DNA from 3 places in the Peribacillus muralis genome. Region 3 is predicted to be linked to each of the others. Evidence: riboswitches for the same ligand, from Rfam matches in the RefSeq annotation. Region 3 holds a riboswitch; each other region holds the start of a gene.

Region 1 (3,283 bases), 1.8 Mb from region 3:
GGTTATCGCAACCAGTTAGTACAGTCGCGATGGAAAAAATTATAGTTAATAAAGCCCATTTCATTTTCATATAGATACCCCTTTCTTTCTTTATTGGAAATTCTAAATAACAAGTTATTCAGAGTGAGTGTTACATTGTTCACAAACTGACGTCTCTATATTAGTATCATATATGGAAAAAAACAATCAAAAGTGACATATGTCACAAAAAGTTCATGAAGAGATAGTGAAAGAATGGGATATGAGGTTATTAGTTGGATATATAATAAGAAAAGAAGTATAATAGCTTATTAATTTAATACATTTTAAAGGTGTTTTTAAATGAAATTTATTCTCAAAAGAACCGTTCTTGAATTGGTAAAATTTCAATAAAATTACATTAGAATAATATTCCATATGAGGGAGATGAATAAGACGAGGGGGATAAGCGTTTTATTTGTTTTTTAATATAAAAAGACAACGGATCATCAAGCGTATAAATTGAGGAATTTAGCCTAAAAACATAAAAAAAGCAGGTATCTGAAAACGATGCCTGCTTCTTATTATTCACTCCATTGCTTCTGGACTTGATGAAGGGCCTGCTGTAAAATCTGTTCCTGGTTTGCACTAGGATCCGTGAGGACGTTCGTTTGATAGGATTTCCCTTTATAATCAACTTTCACTGTAACTTTTACCATGATTCATCTTTCCTTTCTTGAATGCTTAGTTTAATGGGATGGGTGTACGGTTCTTGTATACCCGGGGGTGAGGATTTATCAAACATTTCGGCGTAACGACGATGTTGCTTAATATTCATAATTATCTGATATATTGTGAAAATTGTCAATATTTTAATGATAGCATGGACATTAAAAGTGAAATTTTAGTGCAGGAAATGGAAAATCATCCTCGGTAAAATGAAAACGGCCTTGCTGTGTTATGGAAGCAAGGCCGTTTCTTTATATTTTAGTTAAGATAATCCCTATCAAGGCTGCCAAAACCCCTGCAATTTGATAGGACTTTAGTTTTTCCTTGAATAAGTAACAACCGGCAAAAACTACGATTAAACAGTTCAAGCTCACCACTGGAAAAATGATGCTGGCAATTCCGGTATTTAAAGCGAAGAAATAACATACATAAGCAATGATGCTCAACAAGCCTACTAGAGAGCCGATTTTCACTTCGTTTAACTTGAGTTTTTCATTCTTCATGCCCGATGCGGCCATCAAATAAAGTGTTCCGCCGCCATACATCGATACCAGGATATCAAGTGAGTTCAAATGAAGGCGCGTGGTCGTTGTCATTAAGATCCCAAGTACACCGAATGAGAATATTGCAAATGATGTATGCATCATCCAGGGGAAATATTGATGATTGCCCTTCGCGTTAGGGGTATACTGAATGACAAGGGTAGCAAGGAGCATACAGGCGATCCCGGTCCACTGCAACGAAGAAATATGCTCATGAAAAATGATCGCAGCACAAAGGATGGGGAAGATGGCATTGGCCGCAATCAACGGTGATGTCAAGCTTGCCGGTCCCTTTTCAAACGCACTGCCCATCTGGATATTCCCGTTAGCATTAAGGATCCCGATAGCAGCTCCAAGCAAGATGGATAGCCAATTTGTGGTCAAACCATCTACGATCCCGCCATACAATAGTGCCATGATGAAGGCCGTAAAGTAAAAGAAAAATTGGATATGTATCTTGGAGTAACCTTTTCCGCTGCTCCACTTGAAAATGCTGTTATTGATACCGAAACATATACTGGTGATGAGTGCAGCAAAAATCCACATTTGTATACTCTCTTCCTTCAATTAGGATATCTTCCTCTCCATTCTAAGCGGAATATGGATAGGAATCAAACTCATTTTACGAGAGCTGGATTGACAGATTGATTTTTTTTTTCTATATTTACTATGGCTATTTCAATATATTTCCCGATAATGGGAGAGGTTCATAGCATCACCCTCTTAAAAAAACTATGGCTTTGATATTTTTCGCGAATCAACCATATCTTTTTAGAGATATGGTTTTTTGTTATATAGAGGCCCATTTTATGAATCTCCCCCGACAAGCGTGGAAGAGGAGGACTTTTTATGTCTGGAAGAAAAGAAGAAGAATTAAAGGAAATAACATTGCTTGGGAATCAAGGAACAAAATATCCATTCGACTACGCTCCAGAAATTCTCGAGTCGTTCGATAACAAACACCCTAACCGGGATTATTTTGTCAAATTCAATTGCCCGGAGTTCACTAGCTTATGCCCGATAACCGGACAGCCGGACTTTGCAACCATATACATCAGCTATATTCCAAGTGTGAAAATGGTCGAGAGCAAGTCCTTGAAGCTGTATTTATTCTCATTCCGTAACCACGGTGATTTCCATGAGGATTGCATGAACATCATCATGAATGACCTAATTGAATTGATGGACCCAAAATATATTGAAGTATGGGGCAAGTTCACACCCCGGGGCGGCATTTCCATCGATCCATACACAAACTACGGAAGGCCAGGGACGAAGTATGAAGAAATGGCGGATTACCGCTTGATGAATCATGACTTATACCCTGAAACCGTGGATAATCGTTAAAAAGGAAGAAATATCAAAAGGGTTTCGAAGGATTTTACTTTCGAAATCCTTTTGAATAGTATTGATTCCCCTTTAAGCAGCCTGCGCATTCATGCTTTTCATCCATATCGAATAACCGCCAATCCTTCTTTTCACTCCGCATTTTATCTGCTTTTCCCTAAATTGCTACCAACTGTGGCGTGTCATCCTTCACTAAGAATCCTTGCTCATTCACACGAACATGAAAATGAATAAGCGGTGCCGGTACCCCTCTGGATAAGTGAGTGCCTGCAGTGGAAGCAACCGTCTAATCACCGCAACACAGACCTATAGGTAAATGGTATTCTATCTTTTTTCAAGCAAAGCTGAATGAAATCCAAGCTCCGGAAATTTAAAAATTGAGAGCGATGGAACGTTTTTTCCTTTCCCTGTCATCATACAGTTTTATGGTCGTATTGTCCTTTTTGAAAATACATTTGTCCTCCTCTAAAGGAATTTGTTCTTGATTGTTTCGTTGAAAAACGTAATAATAGGGAGAGTTAATGTTGACAGAATTTTTATAATAATAGGGGATGTCGAGATGAAGGTTGCGAAGTTTGGCGGAAGTTCACTGGCGTCAGGTGAACAAATCAAGAAGGTATTCGAAATTGTGACAGCTGATCCGGAGCGGAAGTTTGTCGTCGTTTCGGCTCCCGGAAAACGCAATTCCGATGATATAAAGGTGACGG
Region 2 (3,283 bases), 1.7 Mb from region 3:
TTGCCAATGTTGATGTCTTCCATAAATATGGACGTGACATATTGCGGAGTGAGCCTGATGGAATCAAGGAAAACAATCTCGACCAACTGCCAGAGTTTTGATATCTTGGGGGAGCTGCCTAATATGGGCAGCTTTTTCTGGCATCTAGCTCCAAACACGAGAAAGAACCAGCATGATTGCCGGTTTCTTAATTCTCATATTGATATGATTCGGAGAGTTCGAGCAGATGTCCACAGCACTCGACCACTTCAATGATCTCCATCCATGACATGTCCAGCCCCAATTCATTAGCATGCGATATTTTATCCCGTAATTTCCGGATGGCATTCGCATCCTTCCTTCCCTTACTTTTTGAGGGAATTTGGAAAAAGTGCCTCATTTCCTGATCTTTATGGATAATATCGAACTTGTCACTGATTTGAAGACACTCTATGATGTTGATATCTTCATTTTTATCAATTCTGCGCCGATATAATTCAGTTGCCTTATCCAAACGGTCCTCGCTGATCATGGAGTGCCAGCTACCATCACCGAATCTATGCAAAATGATGTCGCTCAGCCTCATTTCCAAAAGGGTGATATATCCGAATATCAACATCCTGATGGGCGGCTTTTGAAGGTCTGCATGAGTTATCAACTTTTTAATTGAATTATTCTCCAAAACGAACACTCTTGTTTTATTTTTAAAAATATGAAGAAGTTGAATCAAAGGGGTAGAATCCGAAACAAGCTCCCGTGGAGAAAAGCTTCTCAAATACTTCGAGATCCTCCCTTCACCAAGCTCTTCCCTTTCGATATATCCGATGATATCCCCTTGATCTTGCACTGCCATTATATCGAAATTCTTACTCTCCAGCGCCTTCCGTATAACGAGCGCTTCATCATTTTTATGACAGGCCTCAAGCTCTTGGGCTACACTCTTAACCGTGATGTTTTCTTCATAAAGAGTTTTAAGACTAAGGTAGCTACTATTGTTTTTTCGATGACTTCCGCTTAACATCCTTCACACTCCAATTATGAATTTTCTTCACGATCATCTTTAAGTCCACCCTAGCGTAATTCCGTTTCTTAAAAATATCCTTTTCATCCCTGCTCCCCGCTTATTCCCAATCCTTACACACATCAACCCACTCCTTAGCACCTGAATATTCAAATAATTGTGCAAGTGTAAGCTTTATCGCAGAATTCGTACTGCCGCAAGCGGGAAATACTGATTCAAAGCGCTTCATCGATATATCAAGAAAAACATCCAGCTCATTCGCCAATCCAAATGGGCAAACGCCGCCGATAGCATGCCCAGTCTGTTGGAGCACTTCATCTGGAGCCAGCATCCTTGCCTTGAAGCCGAATGTCTGGCGAAACTTCTTATTATCGACTTTTGCATCCCCGGCTGCTACAACTAAAATCGCCTTGTCCCCTTCTCCCCTGAAGGATAGAGTCTTAGCGATCCGTGCTGGGATGACGCCAATGGTATCCGCTGCCTCATAAACCGTAGCACTTGACGTTTCGAACTCCATCACTTCGCCTTCCAGATTCCATTTTTCAAAATGATGTTTGACACTTTCAATTGACACGTCACTCTCACTCCTTCTGCTTCTCTATAAAAATAATATCATCCTTCCATGCAAGAAATCAAAAATCCGTTTGGCTTACATGAGGCTTTGTCATGCAATAACCATTCTTTACACATTGACGAAATAGGCATATATCGACTACTATTAAGTTTCGGGCAAAAACCTATACGTGGTTCGTAACCATCCCACGATAAAAAACTAGGAGAGAAAAAAATGAATAATCGTACCCTCGTGATAAGCGGGATATTGGCTGCCTTATATGTGGCGGTCTCATTCGTGTTTCAACCAATATCTTTTGGCGCGTACCAATTTCGGGTTCCGGAAATACTGAACCATCTGATTGTATTCAATAAAAAATATATCTATGGCATCGTAGGCGGTGTATTCATTTCGAATCTGCTTTTTTCACCTATGGTTCCATTTGACTTGGTTTTCGGGGTCGGGCAATCCATACTCGCCTTGCTTCTGATCATTTTTGTTTCGCGGTTCATTAAAGGCGTCCAAGGACGGATGATCGCGACGATTATCTTTTTCACGTTCACAATGTTCTTGATTGCAATCGAACTGAACCTTGCCTTTGGTTTACCATTCTGGTTAGGCTGGGGCACCACAGCCGTTGGTGAATTCGTTGTCCTTTTGATTGGTGCACCCGTCATTTATGCAATGGACAAAAGAATTCAGTTTGAAAAGTGGCTTTAAAGGAATCATCGCTTCCTGAACCTACTATACTGTAAAAGAGCTGTCTGCATTATGCGACAGCTCTTTTTTCACCAATTAACCTTGAGCTGGTAAACTATAAGTAAGAATGGTGGTGACTCTTTGAAAAAATTCCTGACTTTGATCATTTTGTTGGGTATCGCAATATTTATTTTAACAAATGCAGAACTATTCACTTTAGTATGGAAAAGTGACCTGGAGTCAGTTATTGGCATATTGAAGGAAAACCTTTCACTCACCTTTTTGGTCACATTCGTATTGATGTTTGTTCAGAATTCTTTTACAATCATACCCTTAATTTTGCTCCTGACGATCAATGTCACGATATTCGGCTTCTTATATGGTTACCTTTGGAGTTGGTTCTCGAGTGTAGTAGCATCAGGCTTGATCTTCTATGCAGCAAGAAACTGGTTTCAAGACCTCCTTTTAAAGAAGCTGGATAAAAAGTGGCAAGAAAGTGTTGTGGAGCACGGGTTTATGTACGTCTTTACAGGAAGGGTTTTCCCGCTTATCCCAACAAGCCTGATCAACTTGGCGGCAGGAGTCAGTTCGGTTACATTCAAGGATTTTTTAGTGGCGACGACACTCGGAAACCTGATTTACTTTTTCTTTCTATCGCTAATTCCATATGGCCTGCTTACAGTTGAAATGAACCAATATACGTTAGCTGCACTCGCACTGCTCTTTTTATTATTTTTCGTGATCTACAAACGGGTTAAAAAGAAAAAGAACCAACGCATCTTCCGAAAAAACAGGTGACCACCTCGTCTCCTGTTTTTTAATTTATGATTGTGCATATATTTTTCTTCGATAGTTTGTTAAAATGTGTATGTAATTTTACCATTGCAATGTCTTAAAATCAGGGAGAATCTCCATGTCCAAGCGCTCCATTTTAAGTATATATATCCTTTCCGGGGTTCTTATACTAGTCGTGTTCGACTATTTCTTAACGACAAATATTCAAAACAAAGAAGTCTTCATTCAGCTACAGA
Region 3 (3,283 bases):
ACCTTCTTTCTGCTCTTGTTGATAAATAGAATCTAAATGATTTTTATCAAAAAATCAATTAATACCCCTTGAGTAGGGTTAACTTCTATCCTAATCCGTATTCTCATAGAACAAATCATTATCGGATATAGTAACCTTACACACTACATATAACTCATCCGTTCCGAAGCACATTTTACTATGATTAAATTTATTTAGCAATCGTCATTTAACCATTTTTTTTAGAAAAGTAAAATGCACCTTGTGATACGATGTACAACGAATGACACTTTACTGATGAAATCCGGAGACGTGAACCAACACTCTTACAAAAAAAAACAGCTCTATGGCTATGAAATGGAGAAGACACCCTCTGCCCCGCCCTTAAACGGATGGTAACAAGGAAGTTAATGAAATACCCGCGGAAAGAGTCCGAAAGCAGGAAATATTATTTCTCGCCAATTTCAGCTGTTTACTCGCCAATTCCGGTCGTTTACTCGCCAATTCCGGCTGTTTTCTCGCCAATTTCGGTCGTTTACTCGCCAATTCCGGTCGTTTACTCGCCAATTCCGGTCGTTTACTCGCCAATTCCGGTCGTTTACTCGCCAATCGGGCTTTCCCTCATGAATGTCGCTACCTCATATTTCCGGAATTTAAAAAAGGGCCTAATTTGGCCCTTTTGCCTCTAATTCTTTATGCTTGCGATAATTGGCGCAGGAGAGTTTCATGCATTCGCCTTGGACATGTGGTCCGTACTTTTTACGGAAGGCTTCCAGGCAATAGCATCTGTCTTGTTTCTTTTTGGATCCATCCATCAAGCGTTTCACTCCTCCTATTTAACCGGAGACTACGCGCTTCTCCAGCCTGATATGGATTCGTCCGAGCAGTAGGGCACCGATCGACTGAATGATCGTTTTTACGATGATTTGACCGATGATGGCTGCCGGTACGGCTTCCCATGGCAAGATGTTGGCACCGAGTGGGCTTAGGCCAATCACGACAAAAAGCACTGAATCGAAAAAGCCTCCAACGATTCCGCTGTAAAACACCCTCCAGCTCATCGGCAGCTTTAGTCGGGTGTAAATTTCCGTATCGGCCGTTTCTGCGACCACGAACGATAATGCGGAAGCGAAGACGATCAATAATGTATCCCCTAATAAAAATGATACACATGCAGATAATATTAGTGCGATGATGATGCAAAAATAGGTTTTCGCCCGGCCGAATTTATTTTGGACCAGATCTCGAAAGATGAACGTTCCCCCAATCAGCAACGTTCCCATCGGTATGATGAACATACCAAATTGTAAAGGCATAAAAGCTGCTGTCACCACATTTGCGGTGATGATGGATACTAAATACAGTAAAATTCTTAACATGTCTTACAATCTCCTCTTACAGAAAAAACAGCACCCTAAGAAAGAGTACTGTTCTCCTTAGTTTTTTTGAGAGGGTAGCTAGAACCTCTTCCGCCGAGCGGATCATTATTTTCCTTTTTTATCGTAGCTTGAAAATGATTGGAAATCAAGCAGTTTCCAGCTAGCTTAAAAAATGATGATACTCTGAAAGATGGGGACAAGACGATTACCTTAAAATATGATGAATACGCAGCCGAGGTCATGATTACTGTACCGGAAATCGAGGAAAAAAGGAAAATCACATTTTCTTGGGGAAACGATGGTTACCATCCTGTTAGAAGAAGTGGGTGCCCCAAGCACGAACGAATCAGGTTTGAAAGCCGATGACCCCGAGATCCTAAGCAAAATGATCGGCCAAAAAGAAGGGTGGGTATATACATTCACTTGCTTAAAGGGCCATCTGGAAAATGGCGTGCATACATTGTGGGCGTCCATCGTTTTTTAACATGGACTCATGGATTTGAGTCCATCACTTTTAGATACCTTCCAGGTTACCATCATCCGCTTCATCCCCAATGAGCATGAATTCAGTTGATAGTACTCGATTTCCTGGATGCACGATAAATATGTCTACTAGAGGGTCAGTTTTTTTAAAAAATGGGCGAGCGAATAAAAAAAAACCGTCAATACGAAGATTATTGAAGATAATATTCCTAATTTCTTTTTCATATTAGTCTCTTTCCTCCAATTTCAATATCCTCATTTTATCATATAAGGGTGATGATGGAATTGGATTGAATCGATTATGGGTTCCTTTTTTTCTGTTACCGACACGTTCATATCTCCCATGAATTGATCATGTACATATAGCTGTAAAGTCCAAATGCCGGTTTCATTAAATGTTAAAACCGTGGTCGCCATGGATACAGGAACATCAATGCATTCGCTATCAAAGCTGACTGGTTGCGGCGTATACGCTTTAGGTAATTCTTTGATGGGCGTTTTTATATTGATCAATACCCCTTTAGCTGAATGGCTTATTCCATCAGCATGAGTGGCCGTTACCTCTAGTTCGCCTAAGGGAATTTCTTCACCATTTCTCCAAAACAGCCATTCCAATACGATTTCCTGATCCACTAATAAGGGTTTATCCATATAGCCGAATTTTCGCTCCGTCCCCCTTAACACATGCAGCAGCATCACATCTTTCACTTTTTCTGTTATCGTGAATGTTTTTGACGCATTTAATGGATCGTAAGCGAATCCATCATCTTCAATACTCCATTCAGCATCGGCGTCGTTAGGAATTGATAAACCAACAAGCAGGAACAGAAATATAACAGCATGTTGTAATTTCATAGGTCTCCTTTCTAGGCTCAACGTTTACTATGTTAGACGAGGCAGGCAAGCTTTAGTTACATATATATGGAAATCTTTGCAACGCTCCGTCATTTGACAGTTTATAACAAATGGGTTATATTTTAATTGACCATTGGTTAATAAATAAGGAGGTGCTCTGATGTCACCAAGGAAATCGGCAGATAAAGAATTATCAAAGGAAATGATTCTGAAGGAAGCTAGACACCTTTTTGCCACCGTCGGGTATTCGAGCGTTTCCATGAGGCAATTGGCGAAAACATTGAATTGCAGTCACGGAGCCATTTATTATCATTTTAAAAATAAGGCAGAAATCTTTTATGGCTTGGTGAAATCGGATTTTTTCGCTTTAAATCTCTTAATCGATGAAATCCTGCTGTCCGACAATCTCCCTCAGCAAAAATTGGAAAAGGTCTTATTGTGCTTTATCGAATTCGGCTTGACTCAGCAAAATCATTATTCCATCATGTTTCTATCCAAGGAAAAGGAAATTCAGCATTTATTGCAAATCGATTCTACCAAGACCTATGAAAAGCTTATCCAGTCGATGGCAGAACTGACCGATCATA

Evidence for each region. A riboswitch is a leader RNA that binds a small molecule or an ion and turns the genes downstream of it on or off. The one in region 3 is predicted to bind preQ1.
Region 1: linked by a shared signal. The riboswitch ahead of queF (preQ(1) synthase) and the one ahead of ABE28_RS17775 (VUT family protein) in region 3 are both predicted to bind preQ1.
Region 2: linked by a shared signal. The riboswitch ahead of ABE28_RS02135 (QueT transporter family protein) and the one ahead of ABE28_RS17775 (VUT family protein) in region 3 are both predicted to bind preQ1.

Annotation. Positions count from the first base shown of each region.
Region 1 is NZ_CP017080.1:486,551-489,833, forward strand. Features, by position in the region: gene qoxA (cytochrome aa3 quinol oxidase subunit II) at 1-70, opposite strand, end outside; gene ABE28_RS24815 (BA3454 family stress response protein) at 543-677, opposite strand; gene ABE28_RS02335 (DMT family transporter) at 939-1,796, opposite strand; PreQ1 riboswitch class I at 1,926-1,971, shown strand; gene queF (preQ(1) synthase) at 2,079-2,576, shown strand; gene ABE28_RS02345 (aspartate kinase) at 3,136-3,283, shown strand, end outside.
Region 2 is NZ_CP017080.1:443,577-446,859, reverse strand. Features, by position in the region: gene ABE28_RS02150 (DUF3892 domain-containing protein) at 1-101, shown strand, start outside; gene ABE28_RS02145 (hypothetical protein) at 188-1,000, opposite strand; gene ABE28_RS02140 (YbaK/EbsC family protein) at 1,101-1,574, opposite strand; PreQ1 riboswitch class I at 1,738-1,782, shown strand; gene ABE28_RS02135 (QueT transporter family protein) at 1,788-2,273, shown strand; gene ABE28_RS02130 (TVP38/TMEM64 family protein) at 2,394-3,050, shown strand; gene ABE28_RS02125 (PAS domain-containing sensor histidine kinase) at 3,166-3,283, shown strand, end outside.
Region 3 is NZ_CP017080.1:3,655,570-3,658,852, forward strand. Features, by position in the region: gene ABE28_RS25170 (hypothetical protein) at 364-588, opposite strand; gene ABE28_RS17775 (VUT family protein) at 816-1,358, opposite strand; PreQ1 riboswitch class I at 1,410-1,452, opposite strand; gene ABE28_RS17780 (SRPBCC family protein) at 1,657-1,842, shown strand; gene ABE28_RS17785 (hypothetical protein) at 2,097-2,696, opposite strand; gene ABE28_RS17790 (TetR/AcrR family transcriptional regulator) at 2,857-3,283, shown strand, end outside.